DNA from 4 places in the Neobacillus sp. Fa239 genome. Region 1 is predicted to be linked to each of the others. Evidence: a T-box and tRNA genes for the amino acid it is inferred to sense, from the RefSeq annotation. Region 1 holds a T-box; the other regions hold tRNA genes.
The links. A T-box is a leader RNA that pairs with one kind of tRNA and senses whether it is charged. The one in region 1 lies ahead of pheS (phenylalanine--tRNA ligase subunit alpha), so its partner is inferred to be a tRNA-Phe.
Positions count from the first base shown of each region.

Region 2: it has a tRNA-Phe gene. The T-box ahead of pheS (phenylalanine--tRNA ligase subunit alpha) is inferred to sense a tRNA for this amino acid. The anticodon was not compared.
Region 3: it has a tRNA-Phe gene. The T-box ahead of pheS (phenylalanine--tRNA ligase subunit alpha) is inferred to sense a tRNA for this amino acid. The anticodon was not compared.
Region 4: it has a tRNA-Phe gene. The T-box ahead of pheS (phenylalanine--tRNA ligase subunit alpha) is inferred to sense a tRNA for this amino acid. The anticodon was not compared.

Region 1 covers NZ_AP041611.1:4,319,606-4,323,483, forward strand. Annotated here, with positions in the region: gene pheT (phenylalanine--tRNA ligase subunit beta) at 1-1,402, opposite strand, end outside; gene pheS (phenylalanine--tRNA ligase subunit alpha) at 1,547-2,584, opposite strand; T-box leader at 2,782-3,019, opposite strand; gene ACZ5XR_RS21400 (TrmH family RNA methyltransferase) at 3,069-3,827, opposite strand.
Region 2 covers NZ_AP041611.1:5,058,439-5,062,316, reverse strand. Annotated here, with positions in the region: tRNA gene ACZ5XR_RS25035 (tRNA-Leu) at 6-90, shown strand; tRNA gene ACZ5XR_RS25030 (tRNA-Gly) at 126-200, shown strand; tRNA gene ACZ5XR_RS25025 (tRNA-Leu) at 206-294, shown strand; tRNA gene ACZ5XR_RS25020 (tRNA-Arg) at 332-408, shown strand; tRNA gene ACZ5XR_RS25015 (tRNA-Pro) at 417-493, shown strand; tRNA gene ACZ5XR_RS25010 (tRNA-Ala) at 518-590, shown strand; tRNA gene ACZ5XR_RS25005 (tRNA-Met) at 609-682, shown strand; tRNA gene ACZ5XR_RS25000 (tRNA-Ile) at 697-770, shown strand; tRNA gene ACZ5XR_RS24995 (tRNA-Ser) at 779-871, shown strand; tRNA gene ACZ5XR_RS24990 (tRNA-Met) at 1,052-1,125, shown strand; tRNA gene ACZ5XR_RS24985 (tRNA-Asp) at 1,129-1,205, shown strand; tRNA gene ACZ5XR_RS24980 (tRNA-Phe) at 1,212-1,287, shown strand; tRNA gene ACZ5XR_RS24975 (tRNA-Tyr) at 1,318-1,402, shown strand; tRNA gene ACZ5XR_RS24970 (tRNA-His) at 1,408-1,483, shown strand; tRNA gene ACZ5XR_RS24965 (tRNA-Gln) at 1,498-1,572, shown strand; tRNA gene ACZ5XR_RS24960 (tRNA-Gly) at 1,590-1,663, shown strand; tRNA gene ACZ5XR_RS24955 (tRNA-Ile) at 1,670-1,743, shown strand; tRNA gene ACZ5XR_RS24950 (tRNA-Asn) at 1,764-1,838, shown strand; tRNA gene ACZ5XR_RS24945 (tRNA-Arg) at 1,844-1,917, shown strand; gene ACZ5XR_RS24940 (YecA family protein) at 2,602-3,465, opposite strand; gene ACZ5XR_RS24935 (hypothetical protein) at 3,666-3,878, shown strand, end outside.
Region 3 covers NZ_AP041611.1:765,299-769,176, reverse strand. Annotated here, with positions in the region: gene ACZ5XR_RS03645 (hypothetical protein) at 1-23, opposite strand, end outside; gene ACZ5XR_RS03640 (hypothetical protein) at 242-439, opposite strand; tRNA gene ACZ5XR_RS03635 (tRNA-Leu) at 564-644, opposite strand; tRNA gene ACZ5XR_RS03630 (tRNA-Leu) at 668-753, opposite strand; tRNA gene ACZ5XR_RS03625 (tRNA-Cys) at 800-873, opposite strand; tRNA gene ACZ5XR_RS03620 (tRNA-Gly) at 882-956, opposite strand; tRNA gene ACZ5XR_RS03615 (tRNA-Gln) at 961-1,035, opposite strand; tRNA gene ACZ5XR_RS03610 (tRNA-His) at 1,074-1,149, opposite strand; tRNA gene ACZ5XR_RS03605 (tRNA-Trp) at 1,165-1,238, opposite strand; tRNA gene ACZ5XR_RS03600 (tRNA-Tyr) at 1,278-1,362, opposite strand; tRNA gene ACZ5XR_RS03595 (tRNA-Thr) at 1,395-1,467, opposite strand; tRNA gene ACZ5XR_RS03590 (tRNA-Phe) at 1,485-1,560, opposite strand; tRNA gene ACZ5XR_RS03585 (tRNA-Asp) at 1,567-1,643, opposite strand; tRNA gene ACZ5XR_RS03580 (tRNA-Met) at 1,647-1,720, opposite strand; tRNA gene ACZ5XR_RS03575 (tRNA-Val) at 1,730-1,805, opposite strand; tRNA gene ACZ5XR_RS03570 (tRNA-Glu) at 1,845-1,919, opposite strand; tRNA gene ACZ5XR_RS03565 (tRNA-Ser) at 1,936-2,027, opposite strand; tRNA gene ACZ5XR_RS03560 (tRNA-Asn) at 2,035-2,109, opposite strand; rRNA gene rrf (5S ribosomal RNA) at 2,124-2,240, opposite strand; rRNA gene ACZ5XR_RS03550 (23S ribosomal RNA) at 2,370-3,878, opposite strand, start outside.
Region 4 covers NZ_AP041611.1:223,155-227,032, reverse strand. Annotated here, with positions in the region: gene ACZ5XR_RS01085 (hypothetical protein) at 1-65, shown strand, start outside; gene ACZ5XR_RS01080 (hypothetical protein) at 805-1,050, shown strand; tRNA gene ACZ5XR_RS01075 (tRNA-Ile) at 1,403-1,476, opposite strand; tRNA gene ACZ5XR_RS01070 (tRNA-Gly) at 1,483-1,556, opposite strand; tRNA gene ACZ5XR_RS01065 (tRNA-Phe) at 1,573-1,648, opposite strand; tRNA gene ACZ5XR_RS01060 (tRNA-Asp) at 1,655-1,731, opposite strand; tRNA gene ACZ5XR_RS01055 (tRNA-Met) at 1,735-1,808, opposite strand; tRNA gene ACZ5XR_RS01050 (tRNA-Ser) at 1,835-1,927, opposite strand; tRNA gene ACZ5XR_RS01045 (tRNA-Ile) at 1,936-2,009, opposite strand; tRNA gene ACZ5XR_RS01040 (tRNA-Met) at 2,024-2,097, opposite strand; tRNA gene ACZ5XR_RS01035 (tRNA-Ala) at 2,116-2,188, opposite strand; tRNA gene ACZ5XR_RS01030 (tRNA-Pro) at 2,213-2,289, opposite strand; tRNA gene ACZ5XR_RS01025 (tRNA-Arg) at 2,299-2,375, opposite strand; tRNA gene ACZ5XR_RS01020 (tRNA-Leu) at 2,410-2,498, opposite strand; tRNA gene ACZ5XR_RS01015 (tRNA-Cys) at 2,545-2,618, opposite strand; rRNA gene rrf (5S ribosomal RNA) at 2,746-2,862, opposite strand; rRNA gene ACZ5XR_RS01005 (23S ribosomal RNA) at 2,961-3,878, opposite strand, start outside.

The DNA.
Region 1 (3,878 bases):
CCTCTTCAATTTTGATATCGCCGCGGCGGGTAGGCGCCGTTACGGTAATCACGTCATTTTCAATGGCGGCAACGAATTGCAGGCGGTCAAAAATTGCTTTTACATCTGAAGCATTAAGGTTTGTTCCTAGGACGCGGTTGATTTTTTCAAGTGTGATCGAGACAACTGCGGGTTCTATTGTAAGGGTATCGACTTCTGCTGCCCCCTCCAAAACTTCCCCGCCTGCATATTTTGCCATGAGATAGGCCGCACGTTCACCAGCAGCACGGACGCGATTAGGGTCAACACCTTTTTCAAAACGGGCGCTTGCTTCACTTCTTAAGCCGTGGTCTTTAGAAGCCTTTCTAACGACTGAACCTGTAAAATAAGCAGCTTCTAATAAAACTGTTGTCGTATCAGTCGTTACTTCGGAATTTGCTCCGCCCATAACCCCAGCTAGGGCTACTGGTTCTTTTCCATTCGTAATCACAAGATGATCAGCTGTCAAAATTCGTTCCGCATCATCCAGTGTGACAAACTTTTCTCCATCGTTTGCGCGGCGGACGAGAATTTCTTTGGAACCTAAGCGGTCATAGTCAAATGCGTGTAATGGCTGGCCATATTCTAATAAAATATAATTGGTAATATCGACAACATTATTATGCGGGCGAATGCCTGCTGACATTAATCGAGTTTGCATCCAAAGCGGAGACGGTCCGATTTTTACATTTTTAATGACTTTTGCTGAATATAGTGGGTTATCCTCTTTCGCATCCACAACAATTTTAATATAATCCGTTGCTTTTTCATCACTGGACTCAAGGTTGATTTCTGGAAGCTTCACATCTCTCCCAAGAATAGCTGCCACTTCGTATGCAACGCCAAGCATGCTTAAGCAGTCGGAACGATTCGGTGTTAAGCCAAGCTCAAGAACTTCATCATCTCTGTTTAATAAGGCAATTGCATCAGTGCCGACTTCTGCATCTGAAGGAAAAACAAAAATTCCCTCTGAATATTCTTTTGGTACCAATTTTGCTTCCATGCCAAGCTCGGTAAGCGAGCAAATCATTCCATTGGATTCCTCACCGCGAAGCTTTGCCCGCTTGATCTTAAAGTCCCCTGGCAAAACTGCTCCAACCGTTGCAACAGCTACCTTTTGACCTTGTGCCACGTTTTTTGCCCCGCAAATAATTTGCACCGGTTCTCCTTGACCAATATCAACAAGGCATTTGCTTAATTTATCAGCATTTGGATGCTGCTCACGTTCCTGGACGTAGCCGACAACCACTCCTTTAATGCCTTCGTTAAGCACTTCCACACCTTCAACTTCAATACCGCTTTTCGTAATTTTTTCGGCTAATTCTGCAGCCGTTACTCCCGTTAAATCCACATAATCCTGGAGCCATTTATATGAAACGAACATGTCGTCATCCTCCTTTTATTATCCAGCTACAGTGCCTAGCCCCTCGAGGTCTTAAGCCAATCCAGCAAGAAGGTTAAAGAACAACCTTCCCGCCGGCTCGTCTTAAGCTTGTCGGGGCTGCCCAAGGCACTTCCGCTTTTATTGTTATTCGTGTTTTGAAAATTGTTTTAAGAACCGTACATCATTTGTATAGAAATGACGAATATCATCTACCCCGTATTTCAACATGGCAATCCGCTCAGGACCCATTCCGAAAGCAAAACCGGTATATTTTTTAGAATCATAACCCGCCATTTCGAGTACATTTGGATGCACCATACCAGCGCCAAGGATTTCAATCCAGCCTGTTTGCTTACAAACATTACAGCCGCTGCCGCCGCAAATTTTACAAGAAATATCCATTTCAACAGATGGCTCCGTGAATGGGAAAAAGCTAGGGCGCAGGCGGATTTCACGATCTTCACCAAACATTTTCTTCGCAAATACCTCAAGGGTACCTTTAAGATCACTCATGCGAATATTTTCACCGACCACTAAGCCTTCAATTTGCATGAACTGATGGGAGTGTGTCGCATCATCATTATCGCGGCGGTACACTTTGCCTGGGCAGATGATTTTAATTGGCCCTTTGCCATCGTGTTTTTCCATTGTCCGCGCTTGAACAGGTGAAGTATGAGTTCTAAGCAGGATTTCCTCTGTAATATAGAAAGAGTCCTGCATATCGCGGGCAGGGTGGCCTTTCGGCAAATTAAGAGCTTCAAAGTTGTAATAATCCTGCTCAACCTCAGGCCCTTCTGCCACTTGATAACCCATGCCAATAAATAAATCTTCAATTTCCTCAATGATTCTTGTTAAGGGATGGTGGTTCCCTGCTTTTACCGGGCGGCCTGGAAGAGTGACATCAATTGTTTCCGAAGCTAATTTTTCAAGTACTGCCGCTTCCTCTAACTCAGCTTGCTTTGCCTCTATTTTTACAGCTATCGCCTCGCGTACCTCATTGGCCAGTGCTCCCATGACAGGACGCTCTTCTGCGGAAAGCTTGCCCATGCCGCGTAATACTTCAGTGATTGGACCTTTTTTACCTAAGTAGGCAACACGAATATCATTCAAATCTCGTAAGCTGGAAGATTGTTCAATCTTCTCGATTGCTTCCTCCTGCAATTCCTTTAAACGTTCTTGCATTGGATTTCCTCCTTTAAATTAACCTTTTTTCTGGGGCGGGGATTTACTTTTTTGATTCATTCCGCGCATTTGAAACGGAATACCGCCGACTTTTTTCTTAATTCCGCCAACTTTGGAAATAATTCCACGGGTTTTAGCCATAATTCCGCGAAACTATTTTGGATGCCTCCAAATCAAACAAAAAAACCCCATCCCTGGAAAGGGACGAGGTTTATAGTCGCGGTACCACCCTTGTAAACACTTTATGTACAAAACATTTGTGTTCGCTTCATTCGAATAACGGCTTTTGCCGGCGCATCTTTACATATTAAAATGGTCCTGATGCCAACTCGGGAGGTGAACTTCTCTTCTCTGTTTCCTAAAAGTGCTTTCAGTCACGGCACTTTTTCCCTAAAAGGTCTTGGACAAGATACTTTTCTCCGTCATCGTTTTTCAAATATTCATATTGCAGATTATTATATAATAATTTTTATTGCGTTTCAAATCATTTTGAGCCCAATTTTAAATAATAAATCAGAATACCTGTTGCAACCGCCACATTTAAAGATTCACTTTTCCCGTAAATCGGAATATAGAGGTTGGCAGTTGTATGGGCTAAAAGATCCTTGTTGACCCCATTCCCTTCGTTACCAACGATTAAAGCAAAATTTTCAGTAGGTACGGTATCGGTATAAACGGAAGCCTGTTCCAAGGCCGTACCAAAGACAGGAATTTGGCGATTCTTTAGTTTCTCAACCCAAATGTTTAGATCTCCCCGGATGACAGGAAGGTGGAAATGGCTTCCCTGTGCAGAGCGAAGGACCTTTGAATTAAAGTGATCCACACTGCCGCTTCCAACAATGACGGCGTCAATTCCCGCTGCATCGGCCGTCCGGATCATTGTCCCTAAATTGCCGGGGTCTTGGACTGCATCAATGAATAAATAGGTTTTAGCATCCTCTGCCTGCCATTCCGGCTGCCTGCAGACTGCATATATTCCTTGTGGTGCTTCTGTATCCGATAGTGCGTTGGATATTTCTTCTGTTACGGTTGTGACTGGTGTTGTTCCAGAATCCCAGCGCGGAGGCAAACCCACTTCTTCTGAAACGATGATTTCTACCACAAACTTTTCAGCTTTCAGCGCCTCTTCCACTAAATGGAAACCTTCCACTAAAAACAAGCCCGTTTTATCCCGTTCTTTTTTGGTTTGCAGCTTTTTCCATTGTTTAACCTGCGGATTTTGAACAGATTGAATATGTTTCAACTCATGAATCTCCTTTAAAAACGCTTTTTAATTTCCTAATTATACATAATT
Region 2 (3,878 bases), 740 kb from region 1:
AATATGCGGGTGTGGCGGAATTGGCAGACGCACCAGACTTAGGATCTGGCGCCGCAAGGCGTGGGGGTTCGACTCCCTTCACCCGCACCAATGTCTTTGACATAGCAAAATAACTTATCAAAAATGCGGAAGTAGTTCAGTGGTAGAACACCACCTTGCCAAGGTGGGGGTCGCGGGTTCGAATCCCGTCTTCCGCTCCATATTTGCCGGGGTGGCGGAACTGGCAGACGCACAGGACTTAAAATCCTGCGGTAGGTGACTACCGTACCGGTTCGATTCCGGTCCTCGGCACCAAAGTTTTTTGTGACAGCAAAATAACTTTCAAAATAATGCGCCCGTAGCTCAATTGGATAGAGCGTCTGACTACGGATCAGAAGGTTATGGGTTCGACTCCTTTCGGGCGCGCCATTATTTAACGGGAAGTAGCTCAGCTTGGTAGAGCACTTGGTTTGGGACCAAGGGGTCGCAGGTTCGAATCCTGTCTTCCCGACCAGTCTCAGGATTACAATAACAACATGGGGCCTTAGCTCAGCTGGGAGAGCGCCTGCTTTGCACGCAGGAGGTCAGCGGTTCGATCCCGCTAGGCTCCATTTATTTTTTATGAAATTGGCGGTGTAGCTCAGCTGGCTAGAGCGTACGGTTCATACCCGTAAGGTCGGGGGTTCGATCCCCTCCGCCGCTATAAAAAATATCAATGGACCCTTAGCTCAGCTGGTTAGAGCAGACGGCTCATAACCGTCCGGTCGTAGGTTCGAGTCCTACAGGGTCCATTTTATATGGAGGAATACCCAAGTCCGGCTGAAGGGATCGGTCTTGAAAACCGACAGGCGGGTTAAACCGCGCGGGGGTTCGAATCCCTCTTCCTCCGCCATATTATTTAAACTTCAGCAATGTTAAGTTTCCTTTCTATTATCGCGGGGTGGAGCACGTTCGAATAATCTTCTTCGAATCATCCACAGCGCACCGATTGAACCGCAACTTGAATAAGCTTTCTGAAATCGGGGCGGTCATTAAGCTTGGAGCATAGTCCAAACTTAATATTTTCTATTATCGCGGGGTGGAGCAGTCTGGTAGCTCGTCGGGCTCATAACCCGAAGGTCGCAGGTTCAAATCCTGCCTCCGCAATATGGTCTGGTAGTTCAGTTGGTTAGAATGCCTGCCTGTCACGCAGGAGGTCGCGGGTTCGAGTCCCGTCCAGACCGCCATTTCTTGGCTCAGTAGCTCAGTCGGTAGAGCAAAGGACTGAAAATCCTTGTATCGGCGGTTCGATTCCGTCCTGAGCCACCATTAAAATTTTGTCTTTATTTGCTTAAATGTGGAGGGGTAGCGAAGTGGCTAAACGCGGCGGACTGTAAATCCGCTCCCTCAGGGTTCGGCGGTTCGAATCCGTCCCCCTCCACCATAATGGCGGATGTGGCGAAGTGGTTAACGCATCGGATTGTGGTTCCGACATTCGTGGGTTCAATTCCCATCATCCGCCCCATTTGATTTTAATATTGGGCTATAGCCAAGCGGTAAGGCAACGGACTTTGACTCCGTCATGCGTTGGTTCAAATCCAGCTAGCCCAGCCATTATCTTTTATTATCCTGCGGGTGTAGTTTACTGGTAAAACCTCAGCCTTCCAAGCTGATGTAGTGGGTTCGATTCCCATCACCCGCTCCAAAATGGGGGCCTATAGCTCAGCTGGTTAGAGCGCACGCCTGATAAGCGTGAGGTCGATGGTTCGAGTCCATTTAGGCCCACTATACTAATATATTTTTGTTCCGCAGTAGCTCAGTGGTAGAGCAATCGGCTGTTAACCGATCGGTCGTAGGTTCGAATCCTACCTGCGGAGCCATTCATGCGCCTTTAGCTCAGCTGGATAGAGCATACGCCTTCTAAGCGTACGGTCAGAGGTTCGAATCCTCTAAGGCGCGTCAATGTAAAAGCGATTATTGTTTTGCTCATATTATCTGTCATTTAAAGGTTACCCTGATTGGGTAGCCTCTTTTTATTTCTAAGATACCAATAATTTAATCAAGCATTTTCCTCCTCGCTGCGTTCGAACAAATCCTCAACGCTAATGTATATCCGTTGATATGAATAAGGGGAATTAACATAAAATTTTTATTGTTTAGACTTTGTAATAACTGAATGTTGATTTCACTGTGTTTGAAAAATAAACGGTAAAATTCCGTTTAAATTGGGAAATACCCATATTTCCTTAAAAATAAGGGGAGTTTTTCCGTTTATATGATCCAGATATTTGGATTTTGCCATATTTAGAGCAGTTAATCGGAAAATCTCCGCTTATATCTGCTTCTTATGCTTCCTCTATATATATTAGCCGGAAATTCTCCGCCTATGGATTCTCATACCTACAAGAAAATCAACAATGAATAAAAACAGAGCCATTGTTTAAGGAACAAACGCAAACTTAGATAATTAACACATATGCTAAACGATATGGGGAACAAATCTGGCTCCTGAGAAATTGTCGAAGATGAAGAACTTACTCATAAAGTTAAGCTGGTACATTTTTTGAATTAAAGCTATTGATTTTTTTAATGCACAACCCCTAATAAAAAAGAGCCAAATGGCTCTTTTTTATTTTTTCATCATTACTTACCGCAGCATTTTCTATATTTTCTTCCAGAACCACAAGGACACCGATCATTTCTTCCTACCGTAGGTGTGCCTATTTGTCCCTCTTCCGTAACATTAAAATCAGATGCTGAAGGAGTGAGTCCAGAAGTGCCTGAACCAGGAGTAACAACTTGAACCTGCTGAATTTGTAATACTTTTAGAGTAAGTTCAAGGACAAGTTTTTCTGTCAACGTGCTAAAAGGTGCCTCAGGAGCTGTCACGTTTGGTGAAAAGTCAAGTTCAATGAAGGCAGCTGACACTAACTCACCGAATGGCTGTTCATTGTATTCCACAGTATTTCGGAATAAATATTTATCCAAACGAGGATTTAGGTTGTTTGTTTCACTAAGGAAATTTGCCTCATCACTTGCAGAAATGTCGATAATTGGGGGAGTAGCGAATCTTGTAATTTCTGTAAAACCATTAAAATTAATATCGACAACTCTATCTAGAAGTGCTGTGGTACATCCAGCCCCACCCGTTGTCCCTGATGATGTATATTCAATATTTTTTCGAATATGCCCAGCTATAAATAATTTACCAGCTGTCACTTTAATATGGGGACCACTAGTATCAAATGAAGTCGGAACAAGTTTCACTTGATCCAGAAATACATTTTTTTTCACTCTTTTAATTTCAGTTGCTGCAGGAGTTAGGGTAATAGTCGTCTCTAAAGGAATTTGGATTGTTACCGCTGCCGTTACAACAGGAACCTTAATGGTTGTAAGTCCATCAACATCGAAAAATGCTAAATTTTCAAATGGAGTAAGTGGTGTTGTACCAACCGTACAGGGGCCTGGGGGGTCAATGGGTTGATTTGTTTGATTATTTTTATTCATCTATAAAAAATTCTTCCTTTCTTTTTAATTTTATAAAAGCTCTTACAGGATTAGAGTATTCTGTTTCATGTGAATGAATGTGGACAAGTATAATGGACATTAACATATTTTTATAGAAATGGGCTTGAGTCCATTCATAGGTAATTACATGCCCAAAAATAGGTTCAGAAAGAAGAAATGGGCACGTAGGAGGAGCCTACGTGCCCAAAAGCAGGATCAAGAAGAAGAAATGGACACATAGGAGGAGTCTACGTGCCCAAAAGCAGGATCAAGAGGAAGAAACGGTCACGTGGGAGGAGTCTACGTGCCCAAAAGTAAGTTCAAGAAGAAGAAACGGTCAAGTAGGAGGAGTCTACGTGCCCAAATGTAGGATCAAGAAGAAGAAACAGTCACGTAGAGGAGGTCTACGTGTC
Region 3 (3,878 bases), 2.2 Mb from region 1:
GGACCTGTTGTAAGTGAAGGCATCGAATTCACCTCCTTTCAAAATGTAATCTATCATTCCATATATTAAATGCAAAAAGTGTTCTATTTGATAGGGACAATTTATATAGTTAATCCGTACATTTTATGTGATTATTTGTAAAAATAATATATGAAGAAATCAAATTTACGGGATTTAAATCTTGTGAGCAATGATATTTCAGGCCATGAAACTTAATTTTGTTAACGATCTTTTGTGATTTTTATATGAAGAATTCTTCTAAGTTATCTATTCTTCTTTTTGAGCATTTTTTGCTAGCGTAGACTCCTTCCTTCTCTGATTTGTAGTCTGAAGCTTGTAGCCTAACACTGGCGACACTTTTGGTTGCTTTCTCTTCTGTATTGTCGCCAATAGGCTTCATAGGCGACAATATCGGCAACTTCTTCATTTTCTTTTCCAATTAAAAAGAAACTCTTTAACTACACATTCTGGTTCAATAACGAAAAAAGCACTCACAAACATTGATTTAACAACATTTGTGAGTGCTTTACAGCGTTTAAATTTAGTTTATCTAAATCTAAAGATACCGGTGGTCGGGGTCGAACCGACACTCCAGAGGAACACGATTTTGAGTCGTGCGCGTCTGCCAATTCCGCCACACCGGCGTAATAAAATTTTAAATAAATAATGCCGAGGACCGGAATCGAACCGGTACGGTAGTCACCTACCGCAGGATTTTAAGTCCTGTGCGCCTGCCAGTTCCGCCACCCCGGCGAAATCTAATTACCTGTTCTAATCCAAAACCCAACATTTATTTAATTGGAGGCGGCAACCGGATTCGAACCGGTGGTAAAGGTTTTGCAGACCTCTGCCTTACCACTTGGCTATGCCGCCGTATTTTATGGAGCGGAAGACGGGATTCGAACCCGCGACCCCCACCTTGGCAAGGTGGTGTTCTACCACTGAACTACTTCCGCAAATTGGCTGGGCTAGCTGGATTTGAACCAACGCATGTCGCAGTCAAAGTGCGATGCCTTACCGCTTGGCTATAGCCCAATAATAATACAATTTATTGAAATATTCAATACTTTTAATGGGGCGACTGATGGGAATCGAACCCACGAATGTCGGAACCACAATCCGATGCGTTAACCACTTCGCCACAATCGCCACAATAAAATCAATTGGCAGGGGTAGTAGGAATCGAACCCACACCAAAGGTTTTGGAGACCTTCGTTCTACCTTTAAACTATACCCCTATGTTATGAAAAGTTATTTTCACTTGTGCGAAAAAAATTTGGTGGAGGGGGACGGATTCGAACCGCCGAACCCCGAGGGAGCGGATTTACAGTCCGCCGCGTTTAGCCACTTCGCTACCCCTCCACATAATATTAACTGAATTTGTCAGCTTAAGGTGCCGACGAGAGGAATCGAACCCCCAACCTACTGATTACGATTCAGTTGCTCTACCAATTGAGCTACATCGGCGTATCTTTTAATCTAAATGGTGGCTCAGGACGGAATCGAACCGCCGACACAAGGATTTTCAGTCCTTTGCTCTACCGACTGAGCTACTGAGCCAACATATGGCGGTCTGGACGGGACTCGAACCCGCGACCTCCTGCGTGACAGGCAGGCATTCTAACCAACTGAACTACCAGACCGAATTGCGGGGACAGGATTTGAACCTGCGACCTTCGGGTTATGAGCCCGACGAGCTACCGGACTGCTCCACCCCGCGACAATATTATGGTGGAGGATGACGGGATCGAACCGCCGACCCTCTGCTTGTAAGGCAGATGCTCTCCCAGCTGAGCTAATCCTCCATTATAATGAAAGTTATTTTCCCTGACGCGAAAAAACTTTGGTGACCCCTACGGGATTCGAACCCGTGTTACCGCCGTGAAAGGGCGGTGTCTTAACCGCTTGACCAAGGGGCCAAAAATAAAAGTATTATGGCGGAGAGCAAGGGATTTGAACCCTTGAGACAGGGTTACCCGCCTACACGATTTCCAATCGTGCTCCTTCGGCCACTCGGACAGCTCTCCATAATAATGGCTCCGCAGGTAGGACTCGAACCTACGACCGATCGGTTAACAGCCGATAGCTCTACCACTGAGCTACTGCGGAATAATGATATAACAGCCTGGCAACGTCCTACTCTCACAGGGGGACAGCCCCCAACTACCATCGGCGCTGAGAAGCTTAACTTCCGTGTTCGGGATGGGAACGGGTGTGACCTTCTCGCCATTATTACCAGACTATTTATCAGACACTATTTTATTATAATGTCTTTTTAGATTTTTTCAAGAGGAAATTTATAAAAATTTCATTCCCTCAAAACTAGATAATGCAGAAGAAGTTTTCGTAAAAATGAGGTAATCTTAAAATTGGTTAAGTCCTCGATCGATTAGTATCAGTCAGCTCCACATGTTGCCACGCTTCCACCTCTGACCTATCAACCTGATCATCTTTCAGGGATCTTACTAGCTTGACGCTATGGGAAATCTCATCTTGAGGGGGGCTTCATGCTTAGATGCTTTCAGCACTTATCCCGTCCGCACATAGCTACCCAGCGATGCCTTTGGCAAGACAACTGGTACACCAGCGGTGCGTCCATCCCGGTCCTCTCGTACTAAGGACAGCTCCTCTCAAATTTCCTGCGCCCACGACGGATAGGGACCGAACTGTCTCACGACGTTCTGAACCCAGCTCGCGTACCGCTTTAATGGGCGAACAGCCCAACCCTTGGGACCGACTACAGCCCCAGGATGCGATGAGCCGACATCGAGGTGCCAAACCTCCCCGTCGATGTGGACTCTTGGGGGAGATAAGCCTGTTATCCCCAGGGTAGCTTTTATCCGTTGAGCGATGGCCCTTCCATGCGGAACCACCGGATCACTAAGCCCGACTTTCGTCCCTGCTCGACTTGTAGGTCTCGCAGTCAAGCTCCCTTATGCCTTTACACTCTGCGAATGATTTCCAACCATTCTGAGGGAACCTTTGGGCGCCTCCGTTACTCTTTAGGAGGCGACCGCCCCAGTCAAACTGCCCACCTGACACTGTCTCCCACCCCGATGAGGGGTGCGGGTTAGAATTTCAATACAGCCAGGGTAGTATCCCACCGACGCCTCCACCGAAGCTGGCGCTCCGGTTTCTCAGGCTCCTACCTATCCTGTACAAGCTGTACCAAAATTCAATATCAGGCTACAGTAAAGCTCCATGGGGTCTTTCCGTCCTGTCGCGGGTAACCTGCATCTTCACAGGTACTATAATTTCACCGAGTCTCTCGTTGAGACAGTGCCCAGATCGTTACGCCTTTCGTGCGGGTCGGAACTTACCCGACAAGGAATTTCGCTACCTTAGGACCGTTATAGTTACGGCCGCCGTTTACTGGGGCTTCGATTCAGAGCTTCGCTTGCGCTAACCCCTCCTCTTAACCTTCCAGCACCGGGCAGGCGTCAGCCCCTATACTTCGCCTTGCGGCTTCGCAGAGACCTGTGTTTTTGCTAAACAGTCGCCTGGGCCTATTCACTGCGGCTCATCGAGGCTATTCACCTCAATGAGCACCCCTTCTCCCGAAGTTACGGGGTCATTTTGCCGAGTTCCTTAACGAGAGTTCTCTCGCTCACCTTAGGATTCTCTCCTCGCCTACCTGTGTCGGTTTGCGGTACGGGCACCTTTTATCTCGCTAGAGGCTTTTCTTGGCAGTGTGGAATCAGGAACTTCGGTACTATATTTCCCTCGGCATCACAGCTCAGCCTTCACGGTGAACGGATTTTCCTATTCACCAGCCTAACTGCTTACACGCACATATCCAGCAGTGCGCTTACCCTATCCTCCTGCGTCCCCCCGTTGCTCAAACGATAAAGAGGTGGTACAGGAATATCAACCTGTTG
Region 4 (3,878 bases), 1.6 Mb from region 1:
TACCAGCTTTTTTATCATTATTCGAGGGTGGAAATGTTGGTAAACTTCTCGTTAAGGTCGATTAATTTAGTGTTTCGTTTCCCTAAGTAAAGGAGAGGAAACGGGAAGAAGTTAGAGATTATATAAGACAGAACAGATTAGAAAATAAAATTTCAGTCCCTGAAAATGGAAATATTATTGAAAAAGATAGGATTTATATGGGAAAATCGAAAGGAATTTTGTTTATAGAATAGGCTTTAAATCAATATGATTCTTACCGGATTTGATATGTCCTTCATGTACTTTATGAAGGACATATTCTTTGAGTAGAACCGGTTATAGGTGATTTTACGAATAAATCATCCACTGATTCGGCAGCTTCATTTGTTCTTCCTCACCATATACATCCTTAACAGATGGCATTGTGAAATTTGACTGCATAGATTAGTAAATAATCATTAATTAGGAATTCTACATAGTTTATGGGAGTGGTATTTAGGATGGATTCATTTAGGAGGTATCTGTAAAAAGTCGTAAAAAAGTGAAAATATCATCAAAGATTATCTTCAATCTGTTCATGGTTTCCTTACTTAATTTGATCAATCAAAAGACGTAGAATTTAAAAAATTACATCACGAGAATATAAGCGAGTACATTTCATTTTTGAAAAACAATAACCGTTCGAAGCCGAAAACCATTAATACAAAATTGCAGCCTTCATATAAATATAATAACTGGTATTGTCCGAAGTGGTATCCAGAGATGTTAGAAGCACACATTGCTAATTGCCGTGGAATCGAAATAAGATTTTGGAGGGAATTGACAATGAAAGTAAAATATAAAGACGATAGAATATACGGACAAGGTTTAACAGATTTCCCTTATCAGGAAGGTGACTATGTAACGATTGTTGTTCGCTATTGGACAGTTAAAGAGGACGATGAAGATATTTATTATCATGGCCATATTACACAATTAGAGGACGAAAGGGTAGGTTTTTGGGCTGTTTTAGATGATGACCCCAATCAGGAAGAATTTTTTCAATTTTGGAGATATAGAAGCGGTCTTTGACGGTGATAAAATCCCCTTTCTTGGTGAATGGACTAAACGTAAAGAATAGTTGCAAACAGTTGCATTAAAACAATAAAAGCCTACTCATTACGAGTGGGCTTATTTTTCGTTATCTAACCTAATTACTAAAAATAACGAATGATTATATAATTTTAAAAAAGGAAGATTGTAGTTATTAAAGATTGAATGCCATTTTCCATCACCTGGGAATTCACAATGAAAGTAAGGTACATATCCAATCGTTTTTTACATTTACTCGCCTTAGAGGATTCGAACCTACGATCGAGCGTTTAACAGTCGTTTGCTCTACCACTGAGCTACTGCGGAACAAAGAATATATATTTTATTATGATGGGCCTAAATGGACTCGAACCATCGACCTCACGCTTATCAGGCGTGCGCTCTAACCAGCTGAGCTATAGGCCCTTTATATGGAGCGGGTGATGAGAATCGAACTCACAACATCAGCTTGGAAGGCTGAGGTTTTACCACTAAACTACACCCGCATTATAAAAAGGATCATGGTGGCTCAGGACGGAATCGAACCGCCGACACAAGGATTTTCAGTCCTTTGCTCTACCGACTGAGCTACTGAGCCAACAAATGGCGGTCTGGACGGGACTCGAACCCGCGACCTCCTGCGTGACAGGCAGGCATTCTAACCAACTGAACTACCAGACCATATTGCGGGGGCAGGATTTGAACCTGCGACCTTCGGGTTATGAGCCCGACGAGCTACCAGACTGCTCCACCCCGCGATAATAAAAGATGAAAATAAAATTTATGGCGGAGGAAGAGGGATTCGAACCCCCGCGCGGTTTAACCCGCCTGTCGGTTTTCAAGACCGATCCCTTCAGCCGGACTTGGGTATTCCTCCATATAAAATGGACCCTGTAGGACTCGAACCTACGACCGGACGGTTATGAGCCGTCTGCTCTAACCAGCTGAGCTAAGGGTCCATTGATATTTTTTATAGCGGCGGAGGAGATCGAACCCCCGACCTTACGGGTATGAACCGTACGCTCTAGCCAGCTGAGCTACACCGCCAATTTCATAAAAAATAAATGGAGCCTAGCGGGATCGAACCGCTGACCTCCTGCGTGCAAAGCAGGCGCTCTCCCAGCTGAGCTAAGGCCCCATGTTGTTATTGTAATCCTTCGACTGGTCGGGAAGACAGGATTCGAACCTGCGACCCCTTGGTCCCAAACCAAGTGCTCTACCAAGCTGAGCTACTTCCCGATCTATTAATGGCGCGCCCGAAAGGAGTCGAACCCATAACCTTCTGATCCGTAGTCAGACGCTCTATCCAATTGAGCTACGGGCGCATTATTGAAAGTTATTTTGCTCGCGCAAAAAACTTGGTGCCGAGGACCGGAATCGAACCGGTACGGTAGTCACCTACCGCAGGATTTTAAGTCCTGTGCGTCTGCCAGTTCCGCCACCCCGGCGAAATCTATTTATCTGTTCTAATCCAAAACCCAACATTTATTTAATTGGAGGCAGCAACCGGATTCGAACCGGTGGTAAAGGTTTTGCAGACCTCTGCCTTACCACTTGGCTATGCCGCCGCCTTATTTTATGGAGCGGAAGACGGGATTCGAACCCGTGTTACCGCCGTGAAAGGGCGGTGTCTTAACCGCTTGACCAAGGGGCCAACTAAAAAATCACAAAAATAATAGCCCCAAAGGGGCTTTAGCCTGGCAACGTCCTACTCTCACAGGGGGACAGCCCCCAACTACCATCGGCGCTGAGAAGCTTAACTTCCGTGTTCGGGATGGGAACGGGTGTGACCTTCTCGCCATTATTGCCAGACTATTTACTTGAGAGATCGTTCTCTCAAAACTAGATAATACAGAAGAAGTTTTCGTAAAAACGAGGTAATCTGTCTAGCTTCGGCTCCGCTTTTCTATTTGGTTAAGTCCTCGATCGATTAGTATCAGTCAGCTCCACATGTTGCCACGCTTCCACCTCTGACCTATCAACCTGATCATCTTTCAGGGATCTTACTAGCTTGACGCTATGGGAAATCTCATCTTGAGGGGGGCTTCATGCTTAGATGCTTTCAGCACTTATCCCGTCCGCACATAGCTACCCAGCGATGCCTTTGGCAAGACAACTGGTACACCAGCGGTGCGTCCATCCCGGTCCTCTCGTACTAAGGACAGCTCCTCTCAAATTTCCTGCGCCCACGACGGATAGGGACCGAACTGTCTCACGACGTTCTGAACCCAGCTCGCGTACCGCTTTAATGGGCGAACAGCCCAACCCTTGGGACCGACTACAGCCCCAGGATGCGATGAGCCGACATCGAGGTGCCAAACCTCCCCGTCGATGTGGACTCTTGGGGGAGATAAGCCTGTTATCCCCAGGGTAGCTTTTATCCGTTGAGCGATGGCCCTTCCATGCGGAACCACCGGATCACTAAGCCCGACTTTCGTCCCTGCTCGACTTGTAGGTCTCGCAGTCAAGCTCCCTTATGCCTTTACACTCTGCGAATGATTTCCAACCATTCTGAGGGAACCTTTGGGCGCCTCCGTTACTCTTTAGGAGGCGACCGCCCCAGTCAAACTGCCCACCTGACACTGTCTCCCACCCCGATGAGGGGTGCGGGTTAGAATTTCAATACAGCCAGGGTAGTATCCCACCGACGCCTCCACCGAAGCTGGCGCTCCGGTTTCTCAGGCTCCTACCTATCCTGTACAAGCTGTACCAAAATTCAATATCAGGCTACAGTAAAGCTCCATGGGGTCTTTCCGTCCTGTCGCGGGTAACCTGCATCTTCACAGGTACTATAATTTCACCGAGTCTCTCGTTGAGACAGTGCCCAG